One region of the Pseudarthrobacter sp. NPDC092424 genome, then DNA from elsewhere that is predicted to be linked to it. Evidence: riboswitches for the same ligand, from Rfam matches in the RefSeq annotation. Region 1 holds a riboswitch; the other holds the start of a gene.

Region 1 (7,446 bases):
CACGCCGGCGGCGCCGAAGCGGCCCCAAAACCGTCCCTGCCCGCCCTCCACCCAGGCATCGCCGGGATCACGCGGGCCGGTCCGGACGGGCGGGGTGGAAGTCACTGAATGATCCATGCGCACCAGTCTGACAGGCGCACCCTCCGCGGCGCACCCGTTCGTAACAGACGGCTTCGGTAAAAATGCTTCAGCAAAAAGTGGTTCAGTTACCGTGCCCGCGGTCTACGGCGAAATCACCGCCGGGGTACATGACTGTTTCATGGCCGTCGTCAAAGCGGACCAGGTACGGCGGTGTCCCGCCAGGCCCCCTGACTTCGACAATAACGCCGTGCCGGTCGGAGGACCCGACGTTCCGTCCGTGCACGATGATGCGGTCTCCCTGTGCTGCCTCCATCGCATTCACCTCCAGTCCCAGATTACGACTGCGGCCCTGGACGCGACAGGGGCGCCTCACCCGGTTTCCACCTGCGGCCGGTTTGCGGGTTGGCAGGGAGAGCTTCAATGCCTAGGGTAGAAATGTAAGCCTACTTACTTTTGCTGCGAAGCATTCCCAGTCGTCAGGAGGACCACCCATGACAGACCAGTACACCTTTCGCAACCCGGTCACCGCGTACGAGGAAATCTCCCCGCCGAAGCAGCACCAGCCGGAGCCGGGCCTGGATGCGGCACTGGTTCCCAAGGCAGACCTCGGCGAAGAAACCTACCGCGGAACCGGCCGCCTGGAAGGCCGGAAGGCGATCGTGACAGGTGCCGACTCCGGCATCGGCGCCGCGACAGCCATCGCGTTCGCCCGGGAGGGGGCCGACGTCGTCCTTTCTTACCTGCCCGAGGAAGAGGAGGATGCCGGGCGCATTGCGGGCCTCATCGAGGCCAGCGGGCGGAAGGCCGTCAAGGTGCCAGGCGACCTCAAGGATCCCGCCGTGTGCCGGGAAGTGGTGGACACCGCAGTGTCGGCCCTGGGCAGCATCGACATCCTGGTGAACAACGCCGGCAAGCAGGTGGCCCAGGAGGAGCTGGCAGGCATCACGGATGAGCAGTTCGACCACACGCTCAAGACCAATGTGTATGCCATGTTCTGGCTCACCAAGGCCGCCCTGCCGCACATGCCGCCGGGCTCGACCATCATCAACACCACCTCCATCCAGGCCTACAACCCTTCCCCGACGTTGGTCGATTACGCCACCACCAAGGCCAGCATCAACAACTTCACCAAGGGCCTGGCGCAGCAGCTTGCGCCCAAGGGCATCCGGGTCAATGCCGTGGCGCCGGGTCCCATCTGGACACCGCTGCAGGTCAGCAGCGGCCAGCCCAAGGAAAAACTGCCGGAATTCGGGCAGTCCACTCCCCTGGGGCGCGCCGGCCAGCCGGCCGAGCTGGCACCTGCTTACGTGTTCCTGGCCTCGCCGGAGTCCAGTTACGTGGTGGGCGAGACGCTGAACGTCAACGGCGGCAACCCCACGCCGTAGCCCGGCACGACCGGCCGCCGGCACCGCCGCCGGAGCGCAGCTATTCTGCCGCGTGGTCCGGCATGTCCAACAGCAGCCGGTCCGTCGCGGCGTCGGGCACGCCGTCGAAGAACGTGGCGAGGACGGTCTTGAACACCGTCTCCCCGGGCGCTGCGCGGAGGAACAGGGTCGCGGACGAGTGCAGTTTGCGCGCGTCGATGCCGCCCAGGATTTCGTCCGCGGAGCGCCCGGCATGGGCGGCGAGTGCCTGTGCGCATTCCAGGAGCCGGGGGCCCAGCACCGGATGCGCCAGATAGGCTCTGGCTTCTTCGAGAGATCCGATCGCGTAGCGCTGTGACGTGGGGCTTTGGCCGAGCCCGGCAACCTGCGGGAACACAAACCACATCCAGTGGCTGCGTTTATGCCCTGTCTGCAGCTCGGCCAAAGCCTGGTGGTATGTCCCACCGCTGTCCTGGGCGGCCGTGAACCGCTCAAGGTTGTACCGGTCATTCATGGTTCCCTCCGATCCGGGCCGCGGCCCGTAGCTGACGATCCGGATCCGCCTTCCAGCGATCCAGCACCGTAACGGCCCGCCTCCGGTCCTTTTCGCCGAGTGCGCCAAGCAGCGGAACAAGGACGTCGGCCATGAGCGGATCTGTCAGTTCCGGGGTGTGCGCGGACCTGAGGAACCCTTCGATGCGGGTCAGGTCGGTGTGCCGCAGCAGACCCACCCTTGCCTGAAGCAGCACCACCGCTGCAAGTCTCCGTTCAAAGACAGGCCTGCTCCCTGGCTTCGGCACGCCCCAAAGTGCCGAAGCCAGGAACACCACCCCGTCATGGTCCAGGTCCCGGAACTTCCGCAGCGCGTCCCTGACGGTTCCCCGCACGGCACCCACAGATGCCCCGTAGGAGGCCAGGCTGCCGCCCAGCCGCCCCTCGACGTCGTCCGCCCTGTACCAGGTACCCTCGTTCTGCAACGTGCGGTCGATGAATGCGGCCACATCCTGGACCGTTGTCACCGGCGTCCCGCCGCTGCGTGCGTGATGCAGTAGGGCGTCCAGGGCCTGGCCTCGAGGCGGCCCTCCGCAATGGCTTCGCCGCACACCGCGCAGATGCCGTACGTCCCGTCATCGATTCGGTCCAGCGCGGCCTCCACCTGGTCCAGGCCGGCGCTGCTCTGCTTGAGGAGCGCGGAGGCCTGCGACAGTTCAAACGCGATGGTGGAGCCTTCTGGATCGTGTTCGTCGTCCACATTTGCGTTCTGACGTGCCGAATTAGCCGAGGCGATATCCGCACGAAGGGCCGGCAGGAGCGCCACCTTGCGGGTGCGTTCCTCCTCCAGCATCAGCCGGAACCGCTCAAAATCAGGCATGCCCAAAGCCTAGCCCCGGCCGCCACGCACGTCAGTACCGGCCCACCGCCATCCAATGGCCCCATGCCCTGCTGGGCGACCACCACCGGTCACGGATGCAGGCTTCCGGGGGCACGGCGCGGGGCCGTGATCGCGGCCCCGGGACATAGTCCGCAATACCACATCCTTCAAGGGCTGACTGAGCTTGCAGGCGCGCAAACCGCAGGCAGCAGTCCGGGATTGTTACGATGTGATGCATTTCACTTCGGACCCGTCGGCCGCGGGCGTCTTTCGAGGTCAGCGCGCCATGCAGGGTGAATCCAAACGATAGCCTAATCCGAGAGAAGGGCCTCGGATGTTATCCAAACGTGACATTTAGCTGGACGGCGGGTTACGGTCGAGTGGTGTCCCTCCCCGATGGGACATTCCCACCAGCCTGCCGAGCCCTGCCGCTGGACCGGGATACCACCGTTTCCAATTGGCAGGGACGGGGGAACCAAGTTTCCACGGCCTCATTGAGGCCTAGGGGTTAAGTCGAAAGCCTTTCCGCTTGTGCGGATGCTTCCGACCGGGCATCTCCAGCCCGAACCCGACAGCTCACCCCGCAGGCATGGGAGAGGCGATTCACTGTGTCAAAAATTTCCACCACCGCCCGTCATCGTGCAACTCCGACCGGCTCCATCACCGTCCAGGGCCTGGCCCGGACCTTCGGCCGTCCCGCACTGGCAGTAGCCGCGGCATCCGGCATTGCGCTCAGCGTCGGCGCCCCCGCCCAGGCAGGTGTGAGCGGCCCGGACGCTGAAGCAACGTCGGTCCAGACGTCCTCCGCACCCGCGGCAACTGCTGCCGCGGCAACTGCTGCCACCGTGCACACCGTGGTTTCCGGCGACACCCTGGGCGCGATCTCCGCTGCCCACGGTGTGGCTCTGGCCGATGTCCTCGCGGTCAACGGCCTCTCCATCGACACGATCATCTACCCGGGCGACCAGATCGAGATCCCCGGCGCAGGCTCTGCGGCGGCTGCACCGGCAGTTGCACCTGCGCCCGCACCCGCACCGGTCCAAACGACTGCAGCGGCGCCGACGAACACCGGCATGAACCTGTCCTACGCGTCCACCGCGCCGGCCGAGTCCACCGGCACGGGCACCGGCGCAGGGATCCTCGCCTCCGCCTACAGCCAGATCGGAATCAACCAGGACTGCACCGCCATGGTCGAGACCGCCCTGCGCTCGGTCGGAAAGAGCGTTGGCGATCTTGCCCCCACGCAGTTCTACCAGTACGGAACCGTGGTCTCCACCCCGGCCCCCGGCGACCTGGTGATCACCTCCGGCCACGTCGGCGTTTACGCCGGCGACGGCCAGGTTGTGAGCGGCGGCATCGACGGCTACAAGACGGACGTGCACTCGCTCAGCTGGCTCGCCGGCGCCTCCTTCGTGCGCGTGGCCTAGGCAGCACCAAGGGCCGGAAAGGGCGGCATTCGGAAATCATCCCGAATGCCGCCCTTTCCCCGTTAAACATCCGGCAGTTGGCTGGCGTTCAGGTTCCGCAGAACGTCAGGTAATCACCAAAGCTTTCGGGGGCTGCCTCCTCGTAGCGCTCCAGCCCCGGCCGCCGCCGGTATGGCTCGGAGAGGACTGCGACGAGGCGCTGGAACGGGCCGATGTCACCTGCGGTGGCTGCATCCAGGGCTTCTTCCACCAGGTGGTTGCGCGGGATATAGACGGGATTGACGCGGTCCATCAGGCTGGCGTCCGGCGCCATGGCCCGCCACCGCTCCGCCCAGGCATCGAAGGCGGCAAGGTCCAGGACCATTCCGCGCGCCGGCCCGGTGTTTCCGAGGGCCGCATCCCCGAGGCGGCGGAAAAACTGCGTATAGTCCACCGGACCGTCCCTAAGCAGGGCGATGACGCCGTCGACCAGTTGGGACACCTCCGCTGCCTCCGGGCTTCCTGCCGGATGTCCGGCCAGACCCAGCTTCGAGGCCATGCCCGCTGTCCAGGCGTCGCTGTAGCGGCGGCGGAACTCCCCCAGCACTTCCACTGCGGGCTCTACCGCTTTTTCCTGGTCCTCGTTGATAAGGGGAAGCAGCGATTCGGCCAGGCGGGCCAGGTTCCACTCCGCCACCACAGGCTGGTTGGCGTAGGCGTACCTCCCGCCGGTGTCGATGGAGCTGTACACGGCGGCCGGATTGAATGCGTCCATGAAGGCGCAGGGCCCGTAGTCAATGGTTTCACCGGAGATGGTCATGTTGTCCGTATTCATGACGCCATGGACAAACCCCACCAGCATCCACTGCGCCACCAGCGACGCCTGGGCCTCAACCACGGCCCTGAACAGCGCCAGGTAAGGGTTGCCGGCCTGCGCTGCCGCCGCATAGTGGCGTGCTATGGCGTGGTCAGCGAGCCTGCGCAACAGGTCGGGATTGTCCGTGGCCCGCGCGTACTGGAACGTACCCACGCGCAGGTGGCTGGCGGCAACCCGTGCCAGCACCGCACCGGGCAGCATCGTGTCACGGCGCACGGGGCGGCCGGTGGCCACCACGGCCAGGGAGCGGGTGGTGGGGATTCCCAGCTCGTGCATCGCCTCGCTCACCAGGTACTCGCGAAGCATGGGTCCGACGACGGCACGGCCGTCCCCGGCTCTGGCAAAGGGTGTGCGGCCCGACCCTTTGAGGTGGACGTCCCGCAACCGGTCGCCGTCGGACGAACTCCCCTGCAGCGGCAGCTCACCCAGGAGGAGGGCGCGCCCGTCGCCGAGCAGCGGCGAATAGCCGCCGAACTGATGGCCGGCATACGCCTGGGCGACCGGCGCAGCGTCCGGCGGGACGTCGTTGCCCACCAGGAACCTGGCGCCCTCCGGGCTGCGCAGGAAAGCCAGGTCCAGTCCCAACTCCCCTGCGAGGGCCTCGTTGAGGACGAGCAGCCGGGGTTCGGGCGCCTCTTCCGCCTGCCAGGGAACAGCAAGTTCGGGCAGCTCCCGGGCGAAACGTGATTGAAAGCTGACGGTCGATTCCGCTACACCGCTCATGGGTTAACCCTAGCCCCGCCCGGCGCGCTGCGGGCCGTCACTGCGTGGCCGCTCACGGCAGCCTCACGTGACTGCGTGCCCGCCGGGAAAGTCGCCATGTTCCCCGGCCTGGGCCTCCTCCTGGAGCAGTGGGTCCTCCTGCCAGGCGTCCGGGTTTTCCTCGGCAGCGCCCGGATAGCTGTCCGGTTCTCCGTGGACGGGGTCCAGTCCGAGGGAAGAGGCAGCGCCGGGGGCCTCGTCCAGGATGACGTCCTGCTCCGGAACAACTTCCAGTTGGTCGTCGGGGAGTTCCTGCTCAGTCATGGTGATGCCTTTCCACGTATCGGTCAGTCAATAAAGTAAGCATACTGATGAACATGGTGCTGTGTGAACGGCCAGGCATGGGAAAAGGGTGACTTTGGGCCCTACCTCCCCGGGGGTTTTGCGGCCACGCTGGTGGCATACGCCCGTAAAGGACCCCGCAGGAGCAGGACATGGCAGCCCGCAAGCCCATTGCCGTCGGCACGAATGACACGCCCCAGAGCCACGCAGCAGTGTCCTGGGCGGCCCGGCGGGCCCACAGGGACCGGCTCCCGCTGGTGATCCTGCACGTCGTGGACGAGCGTTGGCTTTCCGAACCCTATCCGTGGCGCAGCGTACTCCAGGAGTCTGGGGAACGGATCCTTGAGGCCGCAGCGGCACGGGCGCGGGAGTTCCCATCCCTTGAGGTCAGTACCGCCGTGCTGGCCGGCGGAGTGGGCCGGTCCCTGGCCAACTATTCGGACCGGGTGTCCATGCTGGTGGTGGGGTCCGGCAGCGGGCACCTCGGCGGCGTGCTTGCCGACCGGGCGCTGCAGGTGGCGTCGTCGGCGGATGTCCCTGTCGCCGTCGTCGGAACCCAGGCTACGGAGGGCCGGCCCGGGGTGGTGGTCGGCGTCGACGGATCGGAAGAAGCGGTGCGCGCGGTGGCCTTTGCAGCCGCCGAGGCGGACCGGGAGGGCGACGAGCTGACCGTGGTGTACGCCTACAGCCCCCCTGACCGTCTTCCGGATGCAGGATTCACCCCGGAACTCGTCGCCGAGCTGATGGAAAAAGAGGAGCGGATCGTTCTCTCTGAAACCGTCGCCGGTCTGATGGCCGACTATCCGGACCTGGTGGTTCACCAGCGGCTCGAGCCGGGCCGCGATCCGGCGCAGGCCCTGGTTCAGGCAGCAGAGGGTGCCAGGCTGCTGGTGGTCGGCAACCGGGGACGCGGCGGGATCAGCCGGCTTGTCCTGGGCTCAACGGCACACGGTGTCCTCAAGCGCCTGCCCTGCCCCACGATCATCACGCGAATTCGGCCACTGAACCAGAAATGAAGTCCACTCGAACAGGAATGAGGACAGGATCCATGACATCCAGCCAGCCCATCGCCGTCGGCATCAGCGACACCGAAGCGTCCAGTGCGGCACTGATGTGGGCAGCGGCCCGTGCCAATCGCCGAAAGGTGCCGCTTGCGGTGCTCCATGTCATCGACGACCGGTGGATGGCCGGCGAGGCGCTCCCCTACGTGGACGTCCTGCGCCAGTCCGGACTGGACCTGCTCGAGGTCGCCGGACAGCGGCTGCGGGCGGCTGAGCCCGGCCTGGCCTTCACGCTCGATCT
Region 2 (7,446 bases), on a different contig from region 1:
ACCTCCACCCAATGGTTGAGGCGGCGCTCGCGCAGAACGTCGAACACTGAGCCTGCCGCCCCGGCCTTCTCGTCCCACGCGCCGAAGACCACCCGGGGGATCCGCGACAACACAACCGCTCCCGCGCACATGGCGCACGGTTCAAGGGTGACCACCAGAGTGCAGTCGGCCAGCCGCCATCCGTCGTCCGCGCCGCCGCCGAGCCTTGCCCGTTCACGGAGCCGGGCCGCCGCCTCGCGGATCGCCACCACCTCGGCATGGGCGGTCGGGTCTCCGAGCTCCTCCCGCTGGTTGCGACCGGAACCCAGCAGGCCGCCGTCGGGCCCTATGACCACGGCGCCGATCGGCACATCCGCCGTGGCAAGGGCACGACGGGCCTCCGCGAGGGCGAGGCCCATCCATTCGTGGTGTGATTTTCCTGCGGAGACCATGGCTCAATGATAGTTTCGAAGGATACCCAGAGCCCGTGACGACCATCCGCCGGGAGGCACAGTGAGTACTGTCAAAGACCGCATGGACAAATGGATCAAGCCGTACGCCGCCCTCTGGCTGACATTGATCGTAGGCGGCAGCCTTGTGGTGGCACTCGCGCTCCTCGGCGCGGAGGTCTACTCGAATGTGGTGGATGACGAAGGGCTCACCAACCTCGACATTCCGGCGCTGGAGTACTCGCAGACCCTCCGGAACCCGGAGCTGGACGCCTTCGTCACGGGCTTCACCAATATTGGCGGCGGGGTGGGGATGCCCATCCTGGCCAGCATCCTCACTGCCTGGTTAACCTTCCTGAGCAGGACATGGCGGCCGATTATCCTGGTGGGCGGTGCCGCGGCCGTCTCCATCTACGCCACCACCGTCGGCAAGCGCCTGGTAGGCCGGACGCGGCCCGACCACTCGGAAGCCGTCCCCCCGTTCGAGCACTCGCCGTCCTTCCCGAGCGGCCACACGTTAAACACGACGGTGGTCATCGGTGTGCTGCTGTACGTCCTGTGCCTGCAGTTCCATCAGCTCTGGGTGCGCGTTATGGCCATCACCGCGGGAGTGATTTTCATCATCGCCATGGGCCTGAGCCGGGTCTTCCTTGGCCACCACTGGCTCACGGACGTCACTGCCGGCTGGCTGCTGGGCGGTGCCTGGGTGGGCCTGGTGATCCTGGCCCACAGGCTCTTCCATCTGACAAGGCGCAAGGAACACGTGGGTCCCGCACCCACGTTCGACCACCCCGTGGTGCGGGACGTCGTGGCGGAGAAAATCCACGACCACATGCCCGAGCACCAGGGGGAGCGCGGAGCGGATGCGGGCCGGGGCCGCGGCCCGGGGGACCATCGTGCCGGGTGATAGTTTGGACCCATGCGCACTCTCGTTGTTGACCACCCCTTGGTCGCCCACAAGCTCACCGTCCTGAGGGACAAAAACACCCCCTCGCCGGTCTTCCGGCAGTTGACGGAGGAGCTGGTCACGCTGCTGGCGTACGAGGCCACCCGCGAGGTCCGCACCGAAGAAGTCACTATCGAGACCCCTGTCAGCACCACCGTGGGTACGGCTTTCACCAAGCCCACGCCGCTGGTGGTTCCGATCCTCCGCGCCGGCCTGGGGATGCTTGAGGGCATGACCAAACTGGTCCCCACGGCGGAGGTTGGCTTCCTGGGCATGGCCCGCGACGAGGAAACCTTGGACATCATCACCTACGCCGAGCGCCTGCCTGAGGACCTGACGGACCGCCAGATCTTCGTGCTGGACCCGATGCTTGCCACCGGCGGAACCCTCCGCGAGGCCATCAAGTTCCTGTTCAAGCGGGGCGCCTCTGACGTCACCTGCATCTGCCTGCTGGCCGCCCCGGAAGGCCTGGCCAAGCTCGAAGAGGAACTCTCCGGCGCTAACGTGACCATCGTGCTGGCCTCCATCGACGAGAAACTCAACGAAAAGTCCTACATCGTTCCGGGCCTGGGCGACGCCGGCGACCGCCTGTACGGCATCGCAGGTTAGCCGGCAGGACGGGTAACAGACCCCGCCCTGCCGGTCCCGGCCGGCGGGCCGGTCCTGCCTAGTACCAGTTGTTGGCGTAGTGGAAGTTCAGCGCGCCGCACGGTGACTGGTAGCGCTCCTTGATGTAGTCCAGGCCCCAGTTGATCTGCGTGCGGTAGTTGGTGAGGTAATCGGCTCCCGCGCTTGCCATCTTCTCGGCAGGCAGGGACTGCACGATGCCGTATGCGCCACTGCTGGAGTTGGTGGCCGTGGTCTTCCAGTCGGATTCCTTGGTCCACAGCGTCTTCAGGCACTGCATCTGGTCCGGCGCCCAGCCGTACGCCGCCAGCTGGCTGGCGGCGTAGGCCTGCGCGCCAGCGGGGTCGTTCACGGCGGCCGGCTTCGCAGCCTTGGCCTTCGCGGCAGCAGCCTTTTCGGCCGCGGCTTTGTCTGCGGCAGCCTTCGCAGCTGCAGCCTTCTCGGCGGCCGTCTTCGCGGCAGCAGCCTTCGTGGCGGCAGCCTTCTCAGCAGCGGCCGTCTTGGCGGCGGCTGCCTTGGCGGCGGCGGCTTCTGCCGCGGCGGACTGGAGCTCGCTCTTTTCGAGGGCCAGCTGCGCCTGCTGCTCAGCGGGGGAGAGCTGCGTGGCCGCGGGTTCCGTGGATGCAGCGCGGGTCATCGACTCCGTGGCCTGGCCCGCAGCGCCAACGCCCACCAGCAGCGCGCAGGATGCCGCCAGCACGGCAGCCCGGCGCCCCAATGCGGGGAAGGTGCCACGGCGGGAGCGCTTGGCCGCGCGGGCGGCTGCGCGGGTGGGAACGCCAGAATTTGGGCGCGGTTCTACCTGGAATTCAGACATGATGGATCGCCTCTCACACCTGCGGAGTTAGCTGTCGGGTTCGGATGAGGGCATCCGGCCGCACGGAACATTCACGTGCTGGCTTAACCCCAAGGGCCTGATAGCGTGCCCGGGACGGTGGGTCCCCCGCCTCTGCCATCGGTCTATCGGAGTCCGGGAAGCGGCAGAGCTCGGCGTCATCCGGACATGCGCCACGAACGGAAGCGCACCATTCGACGGTACAGGAGTTTCAGGCCGAAGTCACATTTTGGTAACAGAGATCACGACGGCGGCGCGTCGCCATTGCCTGCCGCCTCACCCGGACGTAATGGGCAGTCTGACTATGAAGCTCGTCCGGCCGGGCCGTGACTCGACGCTGACGGTGCCGCCGTGCGCTTCCACAATGGACTGTACGATCGACAGCCCCAGGCCGCTGGTCCCTTCGGCCGCCGCAGGGCCGCTTCGGTCGGAGGCGCCCTTCCGCGCCGCGTCTGCGCGGGCAAACCGGGCAAAGACCTTGTCCACGAACTCCGGGGGAATCCCGCCGCCGTCGTCCGTTACCGCAACCTCCGCGGCGCCGCCGGGAACCACCCTGACCCTCGTCTCCACGGTGGTGCCGGCAGGCGTGTGCTTGCGCGCGTTGGATAACAGGTTCATCAGCACCTGGCGAAGCTGTGCAGCATCGCCGGCAACGACCACGGGCTCCTCGGGCAGTTCCAGCCGCCAGTTGTGCCCCGGCGCCATGACCTTCTCGTCGCTGACACCTTCAATCACCAGCTGGGTCAGGTCCACGTCCGCCAGCTTCAGCGGCTGCCCCTCGTCCAGCCGGGCGAGCAGCAGCAGGTCCTCCACCAGCGCCGTCATGCGCTCGGACTGGCTTTGCACGCGGGCCAGTGACCGTTCGCCCTCAGGCGTGAAGTGCTCGGTCATGCGGAGCAGTTCGGTGTAGCCCCGGATCGCAGTCAGGGGAGTGCGCAGCTCGTGCGATGCGTCAGCTACGAACTGCCGCACCTTGGTTTCGCTGCGCTGCCGGGCCTGCAGCGCGTTGGCCACGTGGTCCAGCATGAGGTTCAGCGCGTGTCCCACGCTGCCTACTTCTGTTCCCGGATTGGCGTTCGACGGCGGCACCCGCACTGCCAGCGCGACCTCGCCCGCGTCCAGCGGGAGGCGGGAAACCCTGGTGGCCACCCCGGAAAGCTGCTCCAGCGGTTTCATCGTGCGGCGGATCAGCACCGTTCCGGCGAATCCCACGAGCAGCAGCCCGCCGAGCGACACGAAGAGGAAGGTCCATACGAGGGAGGCCAGCGTGCTTTCCTTGGCAGCGAGCGGCAGCCCGGTCACCAGGACGTCGTCAAACGATGTCTGCACGGCGACCAGCCGGTAGTTGCCGGTGGACAGCTTCCTGTCCACCGGTGCGGAGCCGGCCGCCAGCGCCTGGAGCGTCTCCTTGTCTTTCGCCGAAAGCGCTGACCGTGTGGTGTCCGGGGCCAGAAATCCTGCACTGCTGACCTGGCCGTCAACGATGCGCGCGTTCAGCGTCCCGACGCTCTGCCCCCGGGCATCCAGCGGGTCGCGCCCGTTGAAGCCACCCATGGGTGGCCGTCCCGGATCGTTGGACCGCTCCGCGGCCTGGGTCAGCTGGTCGTCAAGCTGGCGGGTCAGGAAGGTGTCCATGGAGGCGTAGCTGACTACCCCGACCGCGCCGCAGATCGTGATGAGCAGGGCCATGGCCAAAGCGGTGAGCCGGGTCCGGAGGTGCCAGGTGGCCGGCTTCAGCCAGTTCCGCGGCGCTCCGCTGGAGCCGGCAGGCCGTGAGGTGGCCGGCGGAGTTGGACCGGAGAATGCCATCTAGTCCGCCGGCTTGATGACGTAACCTGCACCCCGGACGGTGTGGATCATGGGCGGGTGCGCGGCATCGATCTTCTTGCGCAGGTACGAAATGTACAGCTCCACGATGTTGGCCTGGCCGCCGAAGTCGTAATTCCATACGCGGTCCAGGATCTGGGCTTTGCTGACCACGCGTCTCGGGTTCTCCATGAGGTACCGGAGCAGCTCGAACTGGGTTGCGGTGAGCTGGACGTCATCTCCGGCCCGGGTTACTTCGCGGGTATCGATGTTGAGGACCAGGTCTCCCACCACCAGCTCGGCCGTGTCCATGGCGGCCACTCCGGAGCGCTGCACCAGGCGGTGCAGGCGGAGCAGGACCTCCTCCATGCTGAACGGCTTGGTGACGTAGTCGTCGCCTCCGGCCGCGAGCCCAAGGATCCGGTCCTGGACGGCGTCCTTGGCGGTGAGGAACAGGGCCGGCACCTCAGGCGCGAAGGTACGGATCCTGCCCAGGAGCTCAACGCCGTCGAACCCTGGGAGCATGACGTCCAGCACCAGGACGTCGGGCCGGAACTCCTTGGCCAGTTTCACCGCCTGCGGACCGTCGGCAGCAACCGCCACGGACCAGCCGGCCATGCGCAGTCCCATGCTCATCAGCTCGGAAAGGCTGGGCTCGTCATCGACCACCAGGGCGCGGATCGGAGAGCCGTCCGGGTGGGAGAGTTGCGGAAGGTTGTTGGTCATGGAGTGCGAAGTGGCCATGGAGCAACTCTCCGATCTCTCGTTGTAGCCGGGCTTAGGGCAGCCTGTGCACCCGCTGTGAAGTTCAGCCTAACGACCTGAACGCCGTGTCCGGAGGTCGTCCGCACACTGTCGGCCTGGTGTCCGAATGCCGGTCCGGGTGGACAGCGAACCCGTGCAGGCAGGGCGATTTCACGCCCGTGCGGGAAAATGCATTAAAGACATCGTTTGTGGCAACCATCCGAATAAAGCGCTGGTATTGCGCGGGTTACGGACTGGTATTGGCATTTTGGTTGCTGTTACCGCCGAGTAACTGAATCGTGATTTGCGGCACATTAGTCCATTTCGTCTCATAATGCGGACGGTTTGGTCCATTGTTACTTGCAAGTTCGCATTGTTACGCGTCACACTTCCAATGTGAACAAGAACTCAACAGCACCTGCAGCCGCAGATTACTGGCACAGCGCACCTGCTGCCGCCGGGATGCGCTGTTGCCGAATGCACGCCTGACCTTCCCACCCTTTGAAGTTCTTAGGCATTCGCCCCACTAGCCCAGCGTCGGGCGCCCCTCCCCAGCATTGCGGGGACCTAGCATTCGAGCCGCGATGACGGCCATTCACATTGAGGTAAGCATTCATGTCAGTTGCATCCGGATACGTCCATATCTCCGTCCGTAACGCCGCCAAGGCTGCCCAGTCCACCGGATTCCGCCCCGGTCCCGGTTTCGGGCAGCGGACGCCTGCCGCTCCCGTCGGCGCCGGAAGCAGCTTCCCGGCCACGGGCTACGTACCCCAGGGCTACAACCCCAACTCATACGGCCAGCTCCGCGCAGTCCCGCAGGCAGAATCCGCGCCCATGACCGCCCCCACTCCCGTAGTGGCCGGGCCCAACGCAGTGCGCCCAGTGGCCAACGACAACGTAGCCCGCGGCTTCGTCCTGTACATGGGCATCGATGAGGAAACCGCTGCAGCAGCCGGTACCTCCATTGCCAAGCTCGCCCAGGAAATCCGTGCCTACGCCCAGTCGCTGGTGGCCGGTGCCGAAAGCTACGCAGCAGTTGCCATAGCCCCCGCCGGCACCCCGGGTTCCGCGCTCGACGTCGTACGCTCAACGTTTGGTGACCCCACCGTCAACGCCCGGCAGCGCACCGAAACCCCGCGCCCGGCGCAGCAGGAGCCCCGCCCCTCCGGTGTCCTGATCGACCTGGCTCGCCGCGAGGTACACCTGGACGGCGAATCCCTGAACCTGACGTTCAAGGAATTCGAGCTGCTGAACTACCTCGTGGAGAACGGAACGCGCACCGTGGGCCGCGACGAACTGCTCGAGGGCCTGTGGCGCAATGCCGAGGAAGTGCCCAATGAGCGCACTATCGACGTCCATATCCGCCGCCTCCGCTCCAAGCTGGGCCGTCTGGCCAACACCGTGCGTACCGTACGCGGCCAGGGCTACCGGTTCTACGAGCACCCCGAGGTTGTTGTCTGGGCCGCTCCGGAATACTCCATCTAGCTGGGCTCTCCCGGCATTGGGCCCCGCGGCTTGGGACTAGGCTTGGGCCATGAGTGGGCACCATCTTCGACGGCTTGTGTTGATGCGGCACGCCAAGGCCGACTGGCCTGGCGGCGTGGCGGACCACGAGCGTCCCCTCGAGGAGCGGGGACACCGTGAAGCGCCGCTGGCCGGGCGGTGGCTGCTCAAGCACAACATCGTGCCGGACTTCATCCTGTGTTCCAGCGCGTTGCGCACCCGGCAGACCTGCACTTGGGTGTGCTCGGAGCTCGGCGACAAGGCGCCGACGCCCAAGCTGGAGGACGGGCTGTACGAAGCGTCGGCCCTCGGGATTCTCGCCGTGGTGAACCATGTGCCGGACACCGTGACCACGCTGATGCTGATCACTCATCTGCCCGGCGTCCAGGACCTCGCCATGCACCTGGCTTCCCGCGATTCGGACCACGACGCCTATATGGACGCCGCCACCCGCTACCCCACCAATGCGCTGACCGTCCTGGAGACGGAGAAGCCGTGGGCCGAACTGGACGGCCAGGACGCCCGCATTACCCGGTTCAAGGTTCCGCGCGCGCACT

The links. Region 1 has a riboswitch for cyclic di-AMP ahead of ACIQCN_RS05480 (LysM peptidoglycan-binding domain-containing protein). Riboswitches for the same ligand answer to the same signal wherever they lie in the genome.
Region 2: it holds a riboswitch for cyclic di-AMP, as region 1 does, so the genes downstream of both, ACIQCN_RS10095 (hypothetical protein) here and ACIQCN_RS05480 (LysM peptidoglycan-binding domain-containing protein) in region 1, are expected to answer to the same signal.

The regions. Positions count from the first base shown of each region.
Region 1 is NZ_JBIVQC010000002.1:529,343-536,788, forward strand. It holds gene ACIQCN_RS05450 (NUDIX domain-containing protein) at 1-117, opposite strand, end outside; gene ACIQCN_RS05455 (DUF1918 domain-containing protein) at 203-394, opposite strand; gene ACIQCN_RS05460 (glucose 1-dehydrogenase) at 573-1,466, shown strand; gene ACIQCN_RS05465 (DUF1810 domain-containing protein) at 1,507-1,959, opposite strand; gene ACIQCN_RS05470 (DNA alkylation repair protein) at 1,952-2,464, opposite strand; gene ACIQCN_RS05475 (TraR/DksA family transcriptional regulator) at 2,461-2,817, opposite strand; cyclic di-AMP (ydaO/yuaA leader) riboswitch at 3,253-3,422, shown strand; gene ACIQCN_RS05480 (LysM peptidoglycan-binding domain-containing protein) at 3,426-4,244, shown strand; gene ACIQCN_RS05485 (YdiU family protein) at 4,333-5,823, opposite strand; gene ACIQCN_RS05490 (hypothetical protein) at 5,887-6,126, opposite strand; gene ACIQCN_RS05495 (universal stress protein) at 6,297-7,160, shown strand; gene ACIQCN_RS05500 (universal stress protein) at 7,193-7,446, shown strand, end outside.
Region 2 is NZ_JBIVQC010000005.1:202,929-210,374, forward strand. It holds gene ACIQCN_RS10080 (nucleoside deaminase) at 1-431, opposite strand, end outside; gene ACIQCN_RS10085 (phosphatase PAP2 family protein) at 493-1,335, shown strand; gene upp (uracil phosphoribosyltransferase) at 1,348-1,983, shown strand; gene ACIQCN_RS10095 (hypothetical protein) at 2,042-2,818, opposite strand; cyclic di-AMP (ydaO/yuaA leader) riboswitch at 2,824-3,004, opposite strand; gene ACIQCN_RS10100 (sensor histidine kinase) at 3,113-4,645, opposite strand; gene ACIQCN_RS10105 (response regulator transcription factor) at 4,646-5,386, opposite strand; gene ACIQCN_RS10110 (winged helix-turn-helix domain-containing protein) at 6,002-6,871, shown strand; gene ACIQCN_RS10115 (SixA phosphatase family protein) at 6,921-7,446, shown strand, end outside.